DNA from 3 places in the Neorhizobium sp. S3-V5DH genome. Region 1 is predicted to be linked to each of the others. Evidence: predicted binding sites of a transcription regulator. Region 1 holds the regulator's gene; each other region holds the start of a gene.

Region 1 (6,564 bases):
CTCGATCCTATTGCAACCGCCAAGGTCGAGGAGCTGATCCACGAACTCCGGGCCAACTATACGATCGTCATCGTGACGCATTCGATGCAGCAGGCGGCTCGCGTGTCGCAGCGCACTGCCATGTTCCATCTGGGTCAGCTTGTCGAAGAAAACGACACAGACAAGATGTTCACCAATCCGGACGACCAGCGCACTCAAGATTACATCATGGGCCGTTTCGGCTGATCTGCCGACTGCGCCGCCCGACAACCCAATATCGAGGACTAGACGATGGCATCGACCCATATCCTGTCGGCCTATGATGACGAACTGAAATATTTGAGCCGCCGTATCTCCGAGATGGGCGGTCTTGCTGAGCAGATGTGCGCGGATGCTGTGCGCGCCCTGGTGAATTCGGACTCGGCTTTGGCTCAGAAGGTCATATCGGATGATGTGATCCTCGATCATGCTGAGCGGGAGATTCAGGACAAAGCTATCGTCACGATCGCCAGACGCCAGCCCATGGCTGCCGATCTGCGCGAGATCGTCGGCACGCTGCGCATAGCAGCCGATCTCGAACGCGTCGGCGATCTGGGCAAGAACACCGCCAAGCGTGTCATCGCGGTGCAGGGCACGGGCGTGCCCCGCAAGCTTGCACGCGGCATCGAGCACCTTTCCGATCTGGCGCTGGTACAGCTCAAGGAAGTGCTGGACGTCTATGCCAGCCGCTCGGCGGAAAAGGCCGAAGCGATCCGCATCCGCGACGAAGAGATCGACGCGATGTACACCTCGCTGTTCCGGGAACTCCTCACCTATATGATGGAAGATCCGCGCAACATCACCACCTGCACGCATCTTCTCTTCTGCGCCAAGAACATCGAGCGCATCGGCGACCACGCCACCAACATCGCCGAGACGATCTACTACATGACGACGGGCGCCCAGCCGGAGGGCGAGCGCCCGAAGGACGATACATCGAATACGCTTGGCGCGATCACCGAATGACGGAATGCTGATGGAGCAGAGCTGAGATGCTGCCAAAAATTGCTGTGGTGGAAGACGAGGAAGCGCTGAGCGTGCTTCTTCGCTACAACCTGGAAGCTGAAGGGTATGAGGTCGAGACGATCCTGCGCGGCGACGAAGCTGAAATCAGGCTTCAGGAACGCACTCCGGATCTCCTGATCCTCGACTGGATGCTGCCGGGCGTCTCAGGCATCGAGCTTTGCCGCCGTTTGCGCATGCGCTCGGAGACCGAGCGCCTGCCGATCATCATGCTGACGGCCCGCGGCGAGGAAAGCGAACGCGTTCGCGGTCTCGCAACGGGTGCGGACGACTATGTGGTGAAGCCGTTTTCGACGCCGGAACTCATGGCGCGCGTCAGGGCCATGTTGCGGCGTGCCCGGCCGGAAGTCTTGTCCAGCGTGCTGCGTTGCGGCGATATCGAGCTCGATCGCGAGACCCATCGCGTGCATCGCAAGAGCCGCGAGGTTCGCCTGGGCCCGACCGAATTCCGCCTGCTGGAGTTCCTGATGGCCTCGCCAGGCCGGGTTTTTTCTCGCTCGCAGCTTCTCGACGGCGTCTGGGGTCATGATATCTATGTGGACGAACGCACGGTCGATGTGCATGTCGGTCGTCTGCGCAAGGCGCTCAACTTCTCCAACATGCAGGATGTCATCCGCACCGTTCGCGGCGCCGGTTATTCGATGGAGTCCTGACGGGCGGCGTTGCTGATCGGGCTTGTTTAACCGGTCTTGCTGATCGGGTCGGCCACGGCCTTGGATTCCGGTGACCCCTTGAAGCGCAGGAAGATCGACAGAACCACCAGCACCGCAGTCGAGAGGAATTCGGATTGCCAGTTCTGGAAGGATTCAAACCAGAATTGCGCGTCTCCCAGATATTGCCAGAAAGGCATTGTCGGCTGCCCGTGCATGGCGGCTTCCACATTGGCAGCCTCGAAGCTGTAGCGAAGATGCAGCACGAATGTGAGCAGGAACAGCAGGCCGAGCGCGATCCCGAGCGAATAGGAATAGAGGCCGCGAATGAAGGAGCCCGCCTTTACCGGCCATGGCGCCTCGGGATCGGGTAGATGCTTCCGCGGATCTTCATCCTGCGGGTTGGGTTGATCCGGATCCTTCGATTCCGCCGAGCCCTTTTGATAGAGCATCGCCGTCAGCATAACATAGGCGGACATCTGCAGAAATTCGCTCTCCCAGTTCTCGAAGATGGCGGAGAGAAAATGTCCAGAGGTGAGATAGTCGACAGCCGAGAGCGCGACCTGTCCGTGTTCGGCGAGTTCGTCGTTATGAACGCTCCACCCGGAAATAAACGTCCCGCCGATCGTGGCAAGCGCCGCCACCATCAGCACGATCGTCAGACCGTTAGCTCGCAGGAAAGACATGATCGAACCTTCAAACCGTGATCGGATATCCGCATCAACGGTTGATGACATAGAACGTTCCATGCCGGTTCTACGAGCAAAAACAGAACGTTGATCGGGGATCCTACGTGGGTTGGCCAAGGTGCCTAAGGCGTTGGGAGACCGTTATCCGGTGGTAGCTGCCTTGGACCATTCCGGCAGCGGAAACAGCCGGTCATAGGCCCAGTTGAAGACGAAGGCATAGATCACGTAGAAAACTGCGAAGGATATATCCATTGTCAGCGCCTGAATGAGACTCACGTCGAGATACCAGGCGATCAGCGGCAGCAATACGATAAGCAGGCCAAGCTCGAACAGGATCGCATGCGCTATCCGCACGACAGGGCTCTTTTGCGTGCTGCCGGTCAGCCGCCGCATCAGGTGGTCGAAACCGATATTGTAGAGGTAGTTCCATCCCGTTGCCAGCGTAGCTGAGCCAATCCCGACAATCCCGATATCTTCCACCGGCATGCCGAAAGCTATGGCGCCGAGCGGCGTGACAAGAGCGAGCCCGATCAGTTCGAAGCTGATTGCGTGGCGGATGCGGTCGCGTGTGGAACGCATGGTAACCTCCAGGGAGCCCTGAACCCAAGGTCCTTGTTCTTACCGGGTCGTCCCGATGTGATGCCCATGAGGGGGAGGTCGTCCTCGCGCACATCAAAATAGGCATCATCTAACGACGAGGCAAGCGCCGGAAGACATGGCTGCTATGCGGAATGAAGAAAGCGGGCAAAAGCCCGCTTCAATTCCCGTCTCGGAGCGTACCGGTCTTATGCCCGGGCAGCAGTCCTGCGGCGATCGTGTATCGGCTGATAGGCAAGCCGTGCGTGGTAGCTGCAATAGGGGGAGGAGTCCGGGGATTCGCAGCCGCAGAAATGGAAATCTTCCTTCAACGGGTCGCCGACCGGCCACTTGCAGGTGCGTTCCGTCAGCTCGGTCAATGCAAGGCGACGGGAGATAGGCACCACCACGTTGGAAGCCGGACGGTATTCCATCTCCTCGAAGGCTTCGACTTCGATCTCTTCCTTGACCACGGTCGCGCCGACGGCACGGGCGACTGTCCGGGTCGCGACGCGAGATGCATAATTCGGTGCCCGAGGCGCTGAGGTCGTCCGCTTGGCCGCCGCGCGGCCCGTAGCGACAGTGCCCCCAGCCTTTGCCCGGCCCGGCAGGCTGAGGCGGTGCACCTTTCCGATCACGGCATTACGGCTTACGCCTCCGAGTTGTGCGGCGATCTGGCTGGCGCTCAGACCTTCCGACCACAGTCTCTTGAGTTTCTCGACACGCTCGTCTGTCCAATTCATGCCCGTTCTCCGCCTTTGAACGTTGTCGGCATGCAGAATCCTTCCACCTTTGCCGCAGACATCATTCCGCAGCACCCACTACATATATGTTTGAGGTGACTAGTTCCGCCGCATGCAGTCTAGTAATTGATCTTTAACCTAGTGTGAGGCTGACTCCGTGGCAAGAGTCGCGGGATTCGCAGAGAATCGATTTCTTGGTTTTCCCCAACTTGCTGTCTGGAAGAGTCATTTTTGTCACATGGGCAGGCGTTGCCTGTTTTCGGTTGTAGTGCGGCAGAATGCCGAGCTTTGTTGACATCCGGGCCTTAAACATCGATAGTGCGGCTGGCCGCCCATTGGGCGGCATTTTTGATTTTTCAGGCTGGTTCGCTGGTCTTTAAGCTGCCTAGAGGAGTGATGTCGCCATGGCTGAAGCCACGCTTTTCGACACCTTTGCCCGGGCCCCGTTGCGTTTTGAGCGTGGCGAGGGTGTATGGCTCGTGACGGAAGGCGGCGAGCGATATCTCGACTTCGGCGCCGGCGTTGCCGTCAATTCGCTGGGACATGCTCATCCGCATCTCGTCGAGGCGTTGAAGGCGCAGGCAGAGAAGGTGTGGCACACGTCGAACCTCTATGAAGTGCCCGGTCAGGAAACGCTGTCTCGCCGCCTGACCGACAATTCCTTCGCGGATAAGGTGTTCTTCACGAATTCCGGAGCCGAAGCGCTGGAATGCGCAATCAAGACGGCCCGCCGCTACCAATATGTGAAGGGCCATCCCGAGAGGTTCCATATCGTCACCTTCGAGGGCGCGTTCCACGGCCGCACGCTGGCGACCATCGCCGCTGGCGGACAGGCGAAATATCTTGAAGGCTTCGGTCCGAAGGTGGAAGGTTTCGACCAGGTTCCGTTTGGCGATCTCGACGCTTTGAACGCTGTAGTTGGCGAAAAGACAGCCGCGATCCTTATCGAACCCATCCAGGGCGAGGGCGGCATTCGTCCTGTACCCAAGGAGTTCCTGCAGGCGCTGCGCAAGATCTGCGACGACAACGGCCTTCTGCTTATTTTTGACGAGGTACAGTGCGGTGTGGCCCGTACCGGCAAGCTCTTTGCCTATGAATGGTCGGGCGTGGCGCCGGATATCATGGCGCTTGCCAAAGGTATCGGCGGCGGTTTCCCGGTCGGCGCTTGCCTGGCGACGGCCGAAGCGGCGTCCGGTATGACCGCCGGCACCCACGGCACGACCTATGGCGGCAATCCGCTTGCCATGGCCGTCGGCAACGCCGTGCTGGATGTCGTCCTGGCCGAGGGTTTCCTCGATCATGTTCGCGACGTTTCGCTCGTTTTCCGTCAGGGTCTGGCAAGCCTCAAGGATCGGTTCCCCGATATTATTGAGGAAATTCGCGGCGAGGGGCTGTTGCTTGGCATCAAGGCGAAAGTCCCCGCGGGTGATCTGGTCGGCGCGATGCGTGGCGAACGCCTGCTGGGCGTTCCGGCGGGCGACAATGTCGTGCGCCTGCTGCCACCTCTGACCGTTACTGCGGAGGAGGCCCGAGAAGGACTTGCTCGCATAGAGAAGGCGGCGGAAAAGCTTTCCGCGTCGTTGATGAAAAAATCGGCCTGAGAAGGTAGAAGGGGGCGCCGTTTCTGGTTCCCTCTCGACAGGGAACCAAAATGGCATCACCGAAGCATTTTCTTGATTTTTCCGCTGTTTCCGCTGCAGACCTGCGCGTGATCCTGGAAGACGCCAAGACCCGTAAGCAGGCGACCAAGGCCGGAACGGCAGCAAAACCCCTGGCCGGCAAGATGCTGGCGATGATCTTCGAGAAACCATCTACCCGCACTCGTGTCTCATTCGACGTCGGCATGCGCCAGCTTGGCGGGGAAACCCTTTTCCTGTCGGGTACGGAAATGCAGCTTGGCAGAGCTGAAACGATCGGCGATACCGCCAAGGTTCTTTCCCGTTATGTCGATGCAATCATGATCCGCACCACCGATCATTCGCGCCTGCTGGAGCTTGCCGAACACGCAACCGTACCGGTCATCAACGGCCTCACGGATGATACGCATCCCTGCCAGATCATGGCCGACCTGATGACGTTTGAAGAACATCGCGGCCCGGTCGCGGGGAAGACCTTTGCCTGGACCGGTGACGGCAACAATGTCCTCCATTCCTTTGTCGAGGGTGCCGCACGGTTCGGTTATCGCATGAACATGGCCGTTCCCATGGGGTCCGAACCGCACGACAAGTTTTTGAACTGGGCGCGCAATAACGGCGGCGAAATCATGCTGTGCCACGATGCCGAACGGGCGGTTGCGGGTGCCGATCTCGTCGTCACCGACACGTGGGTTTCCATGAACCAGGAGCATAAGGCGCGCGGTCATAACGTCTTCCAGCCTTTCCAGGTCAATGAGGAGCTGATGAAGCGGGCGGATAAGAACGCGCTCTTCATGCACTGCCTGCCCGCCCACCGCGGCGAGGAAGTCACCGATGAAGTCATCGACGGGCCGCAGTCGGTCGTCTTCGATGAGGCGGAAAATCGCCTGCACGCCCAGAAGTCCATCCTGGCCTGGTGTTTCGGCGCCGTCTGAATGCCGTTTCAGGCCAAATCTTGATTTTCAAAAGAGCCGGGCACATCTACCGGCTATCATTTGCGCCGTGTTGTCAGAAACCGGTGTCTCAACACACTTCGTCGATGTCTTTTCCTCCGGCCTGAGGTTCCGCTCTGGCCGGCGCTTGTGTAAAAAGTTGTAAGGGCTCGGCGCGAAGGAGCGAAGTCATGGCGGAAGCGACTGTGAACCTCAACGATCTTCATTTTGCCGGAGACGACCGGGTCGTTCCTTTTCAGGTAGAAGGGCTGGATGTGCGCGGACGGGCCGTACAGCTC
Region 2 (6,564 bases), 140 kb from region 1:
GAAGGGGGCCTTCGTCGCGGCAACGTAATCCTTATAACGTTCCGGATCGCGGATATCGATGCGGGCGATCCAGTATCCCTTGGCCATGAGAATTCCTCCAATACGGCGTGTGAGCGGGCTTCGATGAAATTGTGCGCGGGTCGAGATGATCAAGGCCGACAATCGCCATCATGCCGGATTGCTGTGGCGGGAAGGCCCTGGAGGAGCCTAGAGGACGGTTTGCATCTCGGCCAGGATGGCCTCCGCCGCCGCCTGCGGGTCTAAGGCCTTGACGATCGGGCGACCGACGACGAGATGGCTCGATCCGGCCTGCAGCGCGTCCGCGGGCGTCATCACCCGCTTCTGATCCCCGGCGTCCGAGCCGGCCGGCCGGATGCCCGGTGTGACGACCGCCATATCCGGGCCGACGATCTTGCGAACCGCAGCCGACTCCTCCGCCGAGCAGACGATGCCGCCCATGCCTGCTGAAAGCGCCTGTTCGGCGCGGCGCAGCACCAAGGTATGCGGGTCGTATTCGTAACCGGCGTCAATGAGATCGGTTTCGTCCATCGACGTCAGGACGGTCACTGCAAGCAGGCACAGGCCGGAGCCCTCTGCTGCCTCGACCGCGGCACGCATCGCCTTCGGATAGGCATGCAGGGTCAGCATGGTCATGCCCATCTTGGCGATATTCTCGACGCCCTTCGCCACCGTATTGTCGATATCGAGCAGCTTCATGTCGAGAAAGACGTTCTTGCCGTCTCTGGCAAGGTCGCGGGCAAATTCGAGCCCGCCGGCAAAAGCGAGCTGGTAGCCGATCTTGTAGAAGGAAATCCTGTCGCCGAGCGTCGCGACCATCTTTTCCGCTTCGCCGACGGTCGGGATGTCGAGGCCTACGATCAGACGGTTACGTGCGTTCATCGGCTTGAACTCCCTGCCATGTCTCGATTGCCGTCCAGTCGCATGAGACGGTTCGATCCGCAAGGGTGAAGTGGAAGAGATTTCCGCCGCCGCCCGGCTGATCCCGGTCCCGCGAAATCGGCAGGCCGAGAAGGTGGCATTTCAGAAGGGTGCCGACACCGCCATGGCCCACGAAGGCGATCGGCACGTCGGGATCATGACTGTCGAGGATCCGAACAACGGAGGAGACGATCCGGGCTTGCGCGTCGACAGCCCGCTCCCAGCCCTTGAAGCTCTCCTGCGGATGGGCAAAGAACCAGTCCGCCGCTTTTTCGAATTCGGGTGGCAGCAGGAAGCCGGTGGCGGACCGGTCGTTCTCGTGCATGCGAGGGAAGATCTCGACCTCGATGCCGGCCGCCGAGGCGAGTATTCTTGCCGTCTCGGTTGCCTTCACCTCATCGCTGGAAACGATCCGGCCGAGCTTTTTCGCCCAGCCCGAACGGCTCGCCTGTTCGGCGCGCCCCCGTCCTATATCCGAAAGTCCCCACTTCGGCACCGGTACGCCGGGGTCGATCCGAACCTGAGGATGCGTGATGTAGAGGCCGAACATCAGGGGCGCGTATAGGTCCACAGCTGCGCCGGCGGAATATTGCGCATGACGAAATCGTAGTGCTTGATCTTGTAGCGGTCCGGATTGGCGATGATCGGCGAAATGGGGCCATAGGTGATCTGCATCATCGGCCGGCCCGCCGGCATGCGGTCGAGCAGATCTTCCAGCAGGGCGATGCGACGCTCCATCGGGAAGCTCAGCAGCGGAATGGCGGAGATCACGCTGTCGAAGGTCGTGTCTTTCAAATTGCCCAAGGTGCGGTCGAGGTCGAAGGCGTCGCCGTTGATGAAATTCACGCCGGGGAAGGCCTTCAGGAGATGCTGATAGAAGTCCGTCGAATATTCGACGGAGACGAGTTCCTCAGGCCGAACGCCGTGCTTCAGGATAGCCTTGGTGATGATGCCCGTGCCGGGGCCCAGTTCCAGCACAGGCAGACCGGACCCGGTATTGATGACGCTTGCCATCCGTTTCGCGGTGACGGAGGAAGTCGGAAGAATGGCGCCAACCTGTTTCGGTCCGTCGATCCAGCCTTTGAAGAACCGGATTTCCTCATTGAACTTGCGGCCCAGCCGCTCTTTCAGACGCAATTCCATCGTCTGTCCTCCCTCTTGAATGCCTTATGCCGATGTTCATGCCGCAAAGGCAAGAGCAAATGTCGCATCTGGCGTAGGTCATGAAAAAAGCGGCTGGTTGCCAGCCGCTTCGATGATTAGACGCGCATAGGCATCAAGACGTAGAGTGCATCGTCGCCGGCCGTGTCCCGTACCAGCGTCGGAGAGCCGGCATCCGCCAGCATGAAGATCGCATCATCACCGGACAACTGCGCCGTGATGTCGAGCAGGTATTTGGCGTTGAAGCCGATTTCCATCGGATCGTTGTCGTAGCCGACTGCCACTTCTTCCGTAGCGCTGCCGGAATCGGGGTTGTTGACCGTCAGCATGAGCTGACCGTCCGTAAGCGACAGCTTGACGGCGCGGCCACGCTCCGAGGAAATGGTGGAGACGCGATCGACCGCCTTGGTGAAGCTTTCGCAATCGACCCGCATTTCCTTATCGTTGCCGGTCGGAATAACCCGCTGGTAGTCGGGGAAGGTGCCGTCGATCAGCTTTGAAGTCATCACCACCGTGCCGATCGTCAGGCGGATCTTCGCGTCGGAAACTTCGACGGTGACGATTGCCTCGGCGTCGTCCATGAGCTTCTGCAATTCGCCGACCGTCTTGCGGGGAATAATGATCCCCGGCATGCCTTCCGAACCGGCCGGCGCCTGGACATCGGCGCGGGCCAGGCGGTGTCCGTCGGTCGCGACGGCGCGAAGCTTCAGGTCGCCGCCGGCCTCGATCGTGTGGAAGAAGATGCCGTTCAGGTAATAGCGAGTCTCCTCGGTGGAGATCGCGAACTGCGTGCGGTCGATCAGCATCTTCAGATCGGTCGCCTTCAGCTTGAAGGTATGTGTGAAGCTGCCGGCGGTGAGATCGGGGAAATCCGATTCCGGCAGGCACTGCAGCGAGAACTTCGAGCGGCCGGACTGTACGGTCATGGAGCCGCCGTCCGGATTGGTCGCGAGCAGCACTTCCGAACCGTCGGGCAGCTTGCGGACGATTTCATAAAGCAGATGCGCCGGAACCGTCGTCGCTCCCGCATTCTCCACCATGGCCGGGAGGGACTCGGTGATCTCGAGGTCGAGGTCGGTCGCTTTCAGGTCGAGGCTGTTGCCCGAGGCGCGCATCAGCACGTTGGAAAGGATCGGGATCGTGTTCCGCCGCTCGACCACGCGATGTACGTGGTTCAGCGATTTCAGAAGGTTGGACCGCTCAAGAGTAATACGCATGGACGCTATCGCTTTCGACCGTGACGGATCCGGCAGGGCCGGACCCTGATATTGTGCCGGCTCCAAGGCAGCCGGATGATGTGGACGCGCAAAATGGCAGACAACGGCGGCGAAAAGCAAGAGGTGAACAAGGAGTTGCCATGCCAAATCGCCCGATCGGCTTGCACTGCACACAGAAAACATCTCCTCCGTTTACTTGCCGAACCGGGCTAGGATGCTCATAAAGAGGCATGAGCATCCTATCCCCTAAGGTATCCCGTGGCAGACGAACATAAAGCCGCCCAGCGCGGCTATCGCGTTGCCAACACATTCGTGCCTGCCAGACCGCAGGAGCCGGCGCTTTATCTGGTGGCGACGCCGATCGGCAATCTCGGGGACATCACCTTGCGCGCCTTGGAGACGCTCGCGGGCGTCGACGTGCTGGCCTGCGAAGATACGCGCGTCACCCGGGTCCTGCTGGACCGTTACGGTATCGTCAACCGGCCCTTTGCCTACCATGAGCATAATGCGGATGAGGCCGGGCCGAAGCTGATTGCCGCCCTAGAGGAAGGAAAATCGGTGGCACTCGTCTCCGATGCCGGCACGCCGCTGGTCTCCGATCCGGGCTACCGGCTTGGGCAGATGGCAGTCGAGGCTGGTCATAGGGTCGTGCCGATCCCCGGCGCGTCTGCGCCGCTTGCGGCTCTTGTCGGCTCTGGCATGCCTTCGGACGCCTTTCTTTTTGCCGGTTTCCTGCCGGCCAAGGACAAGGGACGGCGAGATCGGCTGGCGGAGCTTTCCAAAGTGCCTGCCACGCTGATCTTCTTCGAATCGCCGCATCGGATCGGCGCCACTCTTGCGGCGGCGGCGGAGGTGCTTGGGAAAAACCGTCGCGCCTGTGTCTGCCGGGAGCTCACGAAGACCTTCGAGGAGTTCCGTCGCGGATCGCTGCAGGAACTTGCCGCTTATTATGATGAGGAGCGGACCGTGAAAGGCGAGATCGTACTGCTTGTCGCGCCTCCGCAGGCGGAAGAGGCGCCGGGCGAGGTGGAGGTGGAAGCACTGCTACGGGAACTCTCGGCCACGATGCCGACGGCCAAGGCGGCAGCAGAAGCCGCCCGCCTCACGGGGCTTGGCCGAAAAGACCTCTATCAGCGGCTCCTGGACCTGAAGGAAACGGGTGGCGGTGGAAAATGACCCCGGCTTGAAGCGGCGCAAGGCCGAACGCCGAGGCCATGTCTCGGAATATCTGGCCGCGTTGTACCTGCTGGCAAAGGGCTACCGGGTTCTGGCGATCCGCTATCGCACCAAACTCGGCGAGATAGATCTGATTGCCCGCAAAGGTGATCTCGTCATCTTCGTCGAAGTGAAGGCCCGGATCGGCGAACAGGAAGCGATCGATGCCGTTGGCTTCACCACGCAGGCTCGCATCCGCGCGGCAAGCGATCTGTGGCTTTCGAAGCGGAAGGATGCGGCGAGGCTTTCGCAGCGTTACGACATTATTGCCGTATTGCCGAGCCGGCTTCCTCGGCATTTTCCGGACGCGTTTTAAGGAAACTTCCAACGATCCTTGCTCTGTTAGAAAAATGACATAAAACTGTAAAGTCGGTGTCATGGGAGGACCCTATTCGGGGCCGGCACCAATCAAGGTGGAGGACATAAAATGTTGAAAAAACTTTCGATGGCCGCATTCGCGGTCGCTCTGTCGGCAACCTCTTCGCTTGCTGCGACGGAAGTCACCTGGTGGCATGCCATGGGTGGCGAACTCGGCAAGAAGCTGGAAGAAATCGCTCAGAAATTCAACGAGAGCCAGACCGACTACAAGGTCGTGCCTGTCTACAAGGGAAGCTATCCAGAAACGCTGACGGCAGCGATCGCCGCTTTCCGCGCAAAACAGCAGCCGGCTATCGTTCAGGTCTTCGAAGTCGGCACAGGCACGATGATGGCTGCCAAGGGTGCCGTATATCCGGTTTACAAGCTGATGGCCGATGAGGGCGAAACCTTCGACCCCAAGACCTTCCTGGCGCCGGTCACTGGTTATTATTCCGATACCCAGGGCAACATCCTGTCGCTGCCCTTCAACTCCTCCACGCCGATCATGTATTACAACAAGGACGTCTTCAAGAAGGCCGGCCTTGATCCGGAAGTCGCTCCGAAGACCTGGAAGGAAGTCGAAGAGTTCTCGAAGAAGATCGTCTCTTCGGGCGCTGCCAAGTGTGGCTTCACCTCCGCCTGGATCACCTGGGTTCAGACGGAGAACCTGTCGGCGATTCACGACAAGCCTTTCGGCACTCTGCAGAACGGTTTTGGCGGCGTGAAGTCCGAATTCAACTTCAATGGCCCGCTTCAGGTCAAGCATTGGGCAAATCTGAAAAAGTGGCAGGACGAGGGCCTGTTCAAGTACGGCGGTCCGGTCGGTGGCGATCAGGCGGCGACGATGTTCTACGCGCAGGAATGCGCAATCACCATGAACTCGTCTGCAGGCCGCGCCGGCGTTATCAACAACGCCAAGACCTTCACTCCGGGCTTTGCTCCGCTGCCTTATTATGACGACGAGATCAAGGAGCCGAAGAACTCCATCATCGGCGGCGCGACCCTCTGGGTGCTGAACGGCAAGGACAAGGCCACCTACAAGGGTGTTGCCAAGTTCTTCAGCTACCTCTCCAAGGCGGAAGTCCAGGCCGATTGGCACCAGTTCACCGGTTACCTGCCGATCACCAATGCCGCCTACGATCTTGGCCAGAAGCAGGGCTACTACGAAAAGAACCCGGGTTCCGACATCGCCATCAAGCAGATCACCCGCGGCACCCCTTCGGACAATTCGAAGGGCTTGCGGTTTGGCAATTTCACGCAGGTCCGCACCATTGTCGACGAGGAGTTCCAGGCGCTGCTCGCCAACAAGAAGGACGCCAAGCAGGCGCTCGACAGTGCCGTTCAGCGTGGCAACGCGCTGCTGCGTGAATTCGAAGCGGCTAACTCGAACTGATCACGCCGATTCACTGCAGGGAGGGCCGGCGCCTGCCGGGCCTCCCTTGCTCGTTTCCTATTTTGTGGTGAGGGATCGGTGGATACCAAGAGAACAACCTTCAACAACCGCCTGCTGCCTTATCTGCTGCTTGCGCCCCAGCTCGCTATCACGCTCATCTTCTTCATTTGGCCTGCTGCGCAGGCAGTGAAATCCTCCTTCGAGCGGGAGGACCCATTCGGGTTCTCGACCGTCTTTGTAGGGCTGGCGCATTATCAGCAGCTGCTCGCTGATCCGAACTAT
Region 3 (6,564 bases), on a different contig from region 1:
ATCGACGCCGCCGACGCCGTTGAGATCGATCTCCAGCCTGCCCTGCCCCTGGGCGCGTTCCAGCCTTTCAAGATCATTCAGGATCGGAGAAATTGTCGAACCTCGCCAGTCGCCCGCCAAAAGATAACGTTCGCCGCCTGGCAGATCTTCGGCCTTGATTTCGGCTGCCTTGGACGTCACGGCTTCTTTCGCAGTCACTGGTCATTTGAGGTTTCAATACGATACGGTTGATCGCATTTTCAGGATCAGCAATAAAGCCGCCTCACAGGTATTTGCGTCAAAAGGATGCGTAAAACCATGCGCCGTCACCTCGAAGCCACAATAGAAACTTTTCCGATCGCCGGCTTATTCACGATTTCGCGCGGCTCGAAAACTGAAGCCGAAGTCATTACCTGCACGATCCGCGAAGACGGTTTCTCCGGACGCGGCGAATGCGTGCCCTATAAACGGTATGGCGAAAGCCTTGATGGCGTCCTTTCCGATATCCAGTCGATCACGGAGGCTGTCGACAGCGGGCTGACGCGCGAGGAATTGCAGACCCGGATGAAACCGGGGGCCGCACGGAATGCAGTCGATTGCGCGCTTTGGGATCTGGAGGCGAAGCGCGACGGCCTCCGGGTAGCAGACCTCATTGGCGCAGCCAGCCAGAAGCCTCTCGTTACGGCATTTACGCTTTCACTCGGCGAGCCCGCGGTTATGGCTGCCGATGCCCGCAGAAATGCTCAACGCCCGCTCCTCAAGATCAAGCTCGGTACCGAGGATGACGAATCACGGCTTCGCGCCGTTCGCGAAGCGGCTCCGAACGCACGCATCATCGTGGACGCCAACGAAGGATGGACGGAAGAAAATCTCTCGCACCACATGGCTGTCGCGGCGGAACTGAACGTGTCGCTCATCGAGCAACCTCTACCCGCCGGCAAGGATGCGGCCCTGGCCAATATCCGGCGCTTGGTCTCGGTTTGCGCCGATGAAAGCGTGCACATGACAAAAGATCTCGAAAGCCTTCGCGATCGCTATGATGCAGTCAATATCAAACTGGACAAGACCGGCGGCCTGACGGAAGCACTGGCCATGAAGGCCGAGGCTCAGCGACTTGGATTTTTGGTCATGCTCGGCTGTATGGTCGGCTCCTCGCTTGCGATGGCTCCGGCTGTTTTATTGGCGCAGGAAGCCGATTACGCCGATCTCGACGGGCCATTGCTGCTTGCAAGGGACAGGCCGACCGGCCTTCGCTACGAGGGTTCGCTGGTTTATCCGCCAGACCCTGACCTCTGGGGTTGAATGCGAGCCGCAAATGCGATCGTTGCCAGCCCGATCAAGGCGAGAAGCGACATCGCGAGGTAACTCGTCACCCCGAATTGCCGGTAAAGAAAACCGGACAATATGGTCGAAATTGCCAGAAACACGCCGTTGTAGAAGACATACGCGCCCTGCACCGTGGATTCCTGATGCTCCTGCACTGACTCTACCAGGCGTTGTTGAAGTCCCAGATGCACGAAAGCGAACGAAAACGCATGCAGGCCCTGTAGCGCCATGTAGCCCCAGAACCCCAGCGAGAATGGAAACAGGCTCCAGCGCAGGATCGCCGCCGCGCAGCCGATCCGCAACAGCGTCCAAGGCGATACGGACTTCGCGAGCCTGCCGGCCGTCAAAAATACGACGATTTCGAAAATGATCGCGGCGCTCCACAATATTCCGATGGATCCGCTCGAGAAGCCGATCTGCTGCCAGTGGATCGTGCCGAAGGTATAGAACATTCCATGGCTAGCCTGAGCAATCGACGCTCCGATCATCAACACATGCAAGTCGACACGACGGATCGAGCTGGGATTAAAACCGGCATTGGCGGGTCGAATCACGGCTTGACCGAGCCTCGGAACGGCAAACGCAACCAAGACTGTTAGCACAAATCCGACCGCCACTGCGGGCGGGATCGTCTGAAAACCCCAGTAACCCTGAAGCTCTCCGACGATAAGCGCGACAGCCATGAAGCCGACTGAGCCCCAGACGCGCATGGCGCCGTACTGGAATCCCCAACGCCGGACACCTGTGACTGCGACGGATTCGACGATCGGCGCATAAGGCGCAAAGAAAGCCGCCTGGAGGCTGACGATCAACAGCACAGGCCAAAAGGTGTCCGTAAAAAACATGGCCAGCGCCGTCGACAACGACAACGCGCCGGACCAAACAAGCATCAGCGTCCGCTCCCCCAGCCGGTCGGCAAAAACGCCGGCCACCGGCGCGGCGAACACCCGCAAGAGAAGTTGCGCGGCCAGCACAATCCCGATTTCGAATTCGGAAAAGGCAAGTCCGTCGAGCCAAACCGGCAGATAAGGCAAAATGACGCCGTTCACTCCCAGTGGTGCGCCATAGGCGAGTGCGCAGCGCAATTGGAAGAACCGGGGCGCGGCGGGCGCCGTCTGTGTAGGAATCACGATTTCACGGGTAGGTTGCTGAAACTTGCCGCTTACCTAACACAGAGCCCTGCCTATGCCTATGGCAAGAAATGGCCCTAGGCAGAGCTGACACGTATCGCAGTTCAGGCAGCCCGCATGTCCTCGACGACCTGCGGCGCCGCCAGTGCCTTGATCTCGGCGGCAGCGGTATCCCGCTGCCAGGAAATCATTTCGAGCCTGCCATCCTGATGTTCGACAATTGCCGTGCAGCTTTCCACCCAGTCGCCGGTATTGACATAATGGATGCCGTCGATGTCCTCCATCACTGCATGGTGAATATGGCCGCAGATCACGCCTTCCACGTTATGGCGGCGCGCCTCTTCGGCCACGACGCGCTGAAACTCGCCAATGAAGTTGACAGCATGTTTGACCTGCAGCTTTGCCCAGGCGGAGAAAGACCAGTAAGGCATGCCGAGGCGTCTGCGGATAGCAGCCAGGCCGAGGTTGATGACGATGGCCGCGTCGTAGGCCCAGTCGCCGAGATAGGCGAGCAGGCGCGCGTTGCGAACGACGACATCGAACTCGTCGCCATGCAAGATGAGGTATTTCCTGCCGTCAGCCATCTCGTGAATTGCTCGCTCGGCCACCTCTATTCCGCCGAAATGCGTGCCGGGAAACGACCGCAGGAATTCGTCGTGATTGCCGGGAATATAGACTATGCGTGTTCCCTTGCGCGCCTTGCGCAGAAGTTTCTGAACAACGTCGTTACACCCCTGCGGCCAATACCAGTTCCGTTTCAGCCGCCAGCCGTCGATGATGTCACCCACGAGAAAAATGGTATCGGCTTCATGATAACGCAGGAAGTCCAGCAGGAAGTCAGTTCGGGCGGCCTTGGAGCCGAGATGCACGTCCGAAATAAAGAGCGTTCTGAAATGCCTTGTTTCCACTTGCCCGGTCACGAAGTCGTCCTTTCGTCGCCGCTTCTTTGTTTTTCAAAACCAGACTCGTGTTTCAGGATGATGACAGGCTCCGGGAAAACCCCGATCAGCGGCGCTCCGATATCGCTCCATTTCCGCTATCACCGCAAATTAGCTGCTGTCGCACCCGGCCGATTGATGTAAGGAGGGTCTCTCCTTACCATCAGCCCATGCAGAAAAAACAAGCCAGGAGGAACCATGAACGCGCAGGATAAACCAAAATCGCCGGCCGTGCCGGCCACGGGCGATCTCGACGAGCAGGCGCTGTTCTTCCACCGCTATCCCCGCCCCGGCAAGCTCGAAATCCAGGCGACCAAACCGCTCGGAAACCAGCGCGACCTGGCACTTGCCTATTCGCCGGGTGTCGCCGCTCCCTGCCTTGCGATCCGCGACAATCCCGATGCGGCTGCCGATTTTACAGCCCGCTCCAATCTTGTCGCGGTGATTTCCAACGGCACGGCCGTGCTCGGCCTCGGCGATATCGGCCCGCTGGCATCGAAGCCGGTCATGGAGGGCAAAGCCGTCCTCTTCAAGAAATTCGCCGGCATCGATGTCTTTGACATCGAAATCGAAGCCCGCGGTATCGAGACGATGGTTTCTACCATCTCGGCGCTGGAGCCGACCTTCGGCGGGATCAACCTGGAAGACATCAAGTCTCCCGAATGTTTCGAGGTCGAGCGCCGGCTGCGCGAAAAGATGAACATCCCGGTGTTTCACGACGATCAGCATGGCACAGCGATCATCGTGGCAGCCGCGATCCTGAACGGGCTGGAACTCGCCGGCAAGAATATCGGCGACGTGAAGATCGTCACGTCCGGCGCCGGTGCGGCGGCGCTTGCCTGTCTGCATCTTCTCGTTTCGCTCGGAGCGAAGAAGGAAAATATCTGGGTTCATGACATCGAAGGCCTGGTCTACGACGGCCGCAACACGCTCATGGACGAGTGGAAGGAAATCTACGCCCAGAAATCCGATAAGCGTGTTTTGGCCGACAGCATCCACGATGCCGACGTCTTCCTCGGATTGTCTGCAGCCGGAGTGCTCAAACCAGAACTGCTTGCGCGCATGGCGCCGAAGCCGCTCATCATGGCGCTCGCCAACCCGACACCGGAAATCATGCCGGAACTCGCCCGCTCCGCCCGTCCGGATGCCATGATCTGCACCGGTCGTTCGGATTTTCCGAATCAGGTGAACAACGTCCTTTGCTTCCCCTATATCTTCCGCGGCGCGCTGGATTGCGGCGCCCGGACGATCAATGAGGAAATGAAGATGGCGGCGGTCAAGGCGATCGCGGCACTTGCCCGCGAGGAGGTTTCCGACGTTGCCGCTCGCGCCTATTCCGGCGAAACGCCCGTCTTCGGCGCCGACTACCTCATCCCCTCACCCTTCGATCCCCGGCTTATCCTGCGCATCGCACCGGCCGTCGCAAAAGCCGCAGCGGAAACCGGCGTAGCCTCCCGCCCGATCCAGGACTTCGACGCCTATCTCGATCAGCTCAACCGCTTCGTCTGGCGCTCTGGCTTTGTCATGAAGCCGATTTTCGCCGCCGCCAAGACCGCCGAGAAAAAGCGCGTAATCTTTGCGGAGGGCGAAGATGAACGCGTGCTTCGCGCCGCGCAGGTATTGTTGGAGGAAAAGACCGCCACGCCCATCCTCATCGGCCGCCCGTCGGTCATCGAGGCGCGCCTTCAGCGCTTTGGCATTCGTATTCGGCCTGAGGTCGATTTCGCAGTCGTCAATCCGGAAGACGATCCTCGATACCGCGAATATGTCGATGATTATTTCGCTCTGGTAGGGCGCAGGGGCATCAACCCGGAGACTGCGCGCACCATCGTGCGCACCAACAACACAGTAATCGGGGCGCTTGCCGTCAAGCGCGGCGAGGCTGACGCGCTGATTTGCGGCGTGGAAGGCGGTTATGATCGGCATCTGCGCGACGTCGAGCAGATTATCGGAAAAAGGGAGGGCGTCTGCGCCTTCTCGGGCCTGAGCCTCTTGATCTCTCAACGGGGCGCGATTTTCTTCACGGATACATTCGTGAACTACAATCCTTCCGCACAGGAAATCGCCGAAATCACCATTCTCGCCTCCCAGGAAGTCCAGCGGTTCGGCATCGTCCCCAAAGCGGCGCTGATCTGCCATTCGAATTTCGGTTCTCGGGATTCCGAAAGCGCACAAAAGATGCGCGCCGCCCTCAGCCTTGTACGCAAACGGACTCCTCAACTGGAAGTCGACGGTGAGATGCAGGGCGGCTCCGCGCTTTCGGAAGACCTGCGCAAGCGCGCCATGCCAGACAGCTCGCTGACCGGAGAGGCCAATCTTCTGATCTTCCCGAACCTGGACGCGGCCAATATCTCGTTGGGGATCGTTCGAAATCTCACCGATGCACTTCATGTCGGACCGATTTTGTTGGGTACGGCGCTGCCTGCACATATCCTCTCGCCCTCGGTAACGTCGCGCGGCGTGGTAAACATGGCAGCGCTGGCTGTTGTGGAGGCCTCACAACCGGATTTCGCTCTGCAGTCCTAGGCCTGTGAACCGCATAATCCGTACTGGCTCCGCAGATTGCGAGAGCGTGCTTATGATATTGTCAACTGGCCTGCCTCATGATGCGGTTACCGATTCTAGAGATCGCCGGACATCGACTGATGCGCATTCGCAACCTGCTGATCGCCCCAATTCTGCTTGCACCCGACATGGCTTCCGCGCGGGATATAGGCACCTGCGCGGCGCTTTACCGGCAACTCAACAATGCTCCGCAAATCATCGGCAACACCGCCGAGATGCGGCGCTATTCGCAACATCTCAGCGAGATCAACGGCGACATTCGTCGGCATCGAATCGAGATGCGCCGCAGCGGCTGCGGCGGCAGCATCGTCGTCTTCGGTGGCAGCGCTAATGGCGGCGCCTGCGACGAGATGCGCGATGCGCTTGGCGCGATGGAGCGTGAGCGCGACGCGTTGACGGCGGATCGGGAGAATGCACGCCAGCTCTGGCGCTCGTCGGATGAACGCAATGCCATTCTTGCGTCGATCCGATCGAACGGCTGCCTCCCTTCCGATGTCGAAGAGGAGCGGAAAGAGCGGCTGAAGGTTCAGGGGATCGAATTGCCGAAACCGGAGCCCTATTCAGGAGTGACCGACCTGCGGACAAAAGATCCGAAGGAAACGAAAGCGGCAAACCTGCCGCCGCCT

What was found. The regulator PhoB, encoded in region 1, activates phosphate uptake and scavenging genes when phosphate is short. The targets are predictions, from matches to a motif close to TGTCATNNANCTGTCAT.
Region 2: ugpB (sn-glycerol-3-phosphate ABC transporter substrate-binding protein UgpB) is a predicted target of PhoB. The motif match lies at 4,884-4,900, and genes of this name have one in related genera.
Region 3: EDE09_RS22325 (UDP-2,3-diacylglucosamine diphosphatase) is a predicted target of PhoB. The motif match lies at 3,405-3,421, and genes of this name have one in related genera.

The regions. Positions count from the first base shown of each region.
Region 1 covers NZ_SMCL01000001.1:177,062-183,625, forward strand. Annotated here, with positions in the region: gene pstB (phosphate ABC transporter ATP-binding protein PstB) at 1-225, shown strand, start outside; gene phoU (phosphate signaling complex protein PhoU) at 271-984, shown strand; gene phoB (phosphate regulon transcriptional regulator PhoB) at 1,011-1,694, shown strand; gene EDE09_RS00910 (DUF6766 family protein) at 1,721-2,377, opposite strand; gene EDE09_RS00915 (PACE efflux transporter) at 2,522-2,959, opposite strand; gene EDE09_RS00920 (GcrA family cell cycle regulator) at 3,166-3,699, opposite strand; gene EDE09_RS00925 (aspartate aminotransferase family protein) at 4,104-5,300, shown strand; gene argF (ornithine carbamoyltransferase) at 5,351-6,268, shown strand; gene EDE09_RS00935 (Hsp33 family molecular chaperone) at 6,457-6,564, shown strand, end outside.
Region 2 covers NZ_SMCL01000001.1:35,184-41,747, forward strand. Annotated here, with positions in the region: gene EDE09_RS00180 (DUF1330 domain-containing protein) at 1-87, opposite strand, end outside; gene pyrF (orotidine-5'-phosphate decarboxylase) at 208-900, opposite strand; gene EDE09_RS00190 (histidine phosphatase family protein) at 887-1,489, opposite strand; gene pmtA (phospholipid N-methyltransferase PmtA) at 1,489-2,082, opposite strand; gene dnaN (DNA polymerase III subunit beta) at 2,199-3,317, opposite strand; gene rsmI (16S rRNA (cytidine(1402)-2'-O)-methyltransferase) at 3,576-4,493, shown strand; gene EDE09_RS00210 (YraN family protein) at 4,483-4,848, shown strand; gene ugpB (sn-glycerol-3-phosphate ABC transporter substrate-binding protein UgpB) at 4,960-6,282, shown strand; gene ugpA (sn-glycerol-3-phosphate ABC transporter permease UgpA) at 6,361-6,564, shown strand, end outside.
Region 3 covers NZ_SMCL01000021.1:8,112-14,675, reverse strand. Annotated here, with positions in the region: gene EDE09_RS22340 (ABC transporter permease) at 1-180, opposite strand, end outside; gene dgcA (N-acetyl-D-Glu racemase DgcA) at 298-1,281, shown strand; gene EDE09_RS22330 (MFS transporter) at 1,251-2,435, opposite strand; gene EDE09_RS22325 (UDP-2,3-diacylglucosamine diphosphatase) at 2,540-3,355, opposite strand; gene EDE09_RS22320 (NADP-dependent malic enzyme) at 3,572-5,899, shown strand; gene EDE09_RS22315 (hypothetical protein) at 6,019-6,564, shown strand, end outside.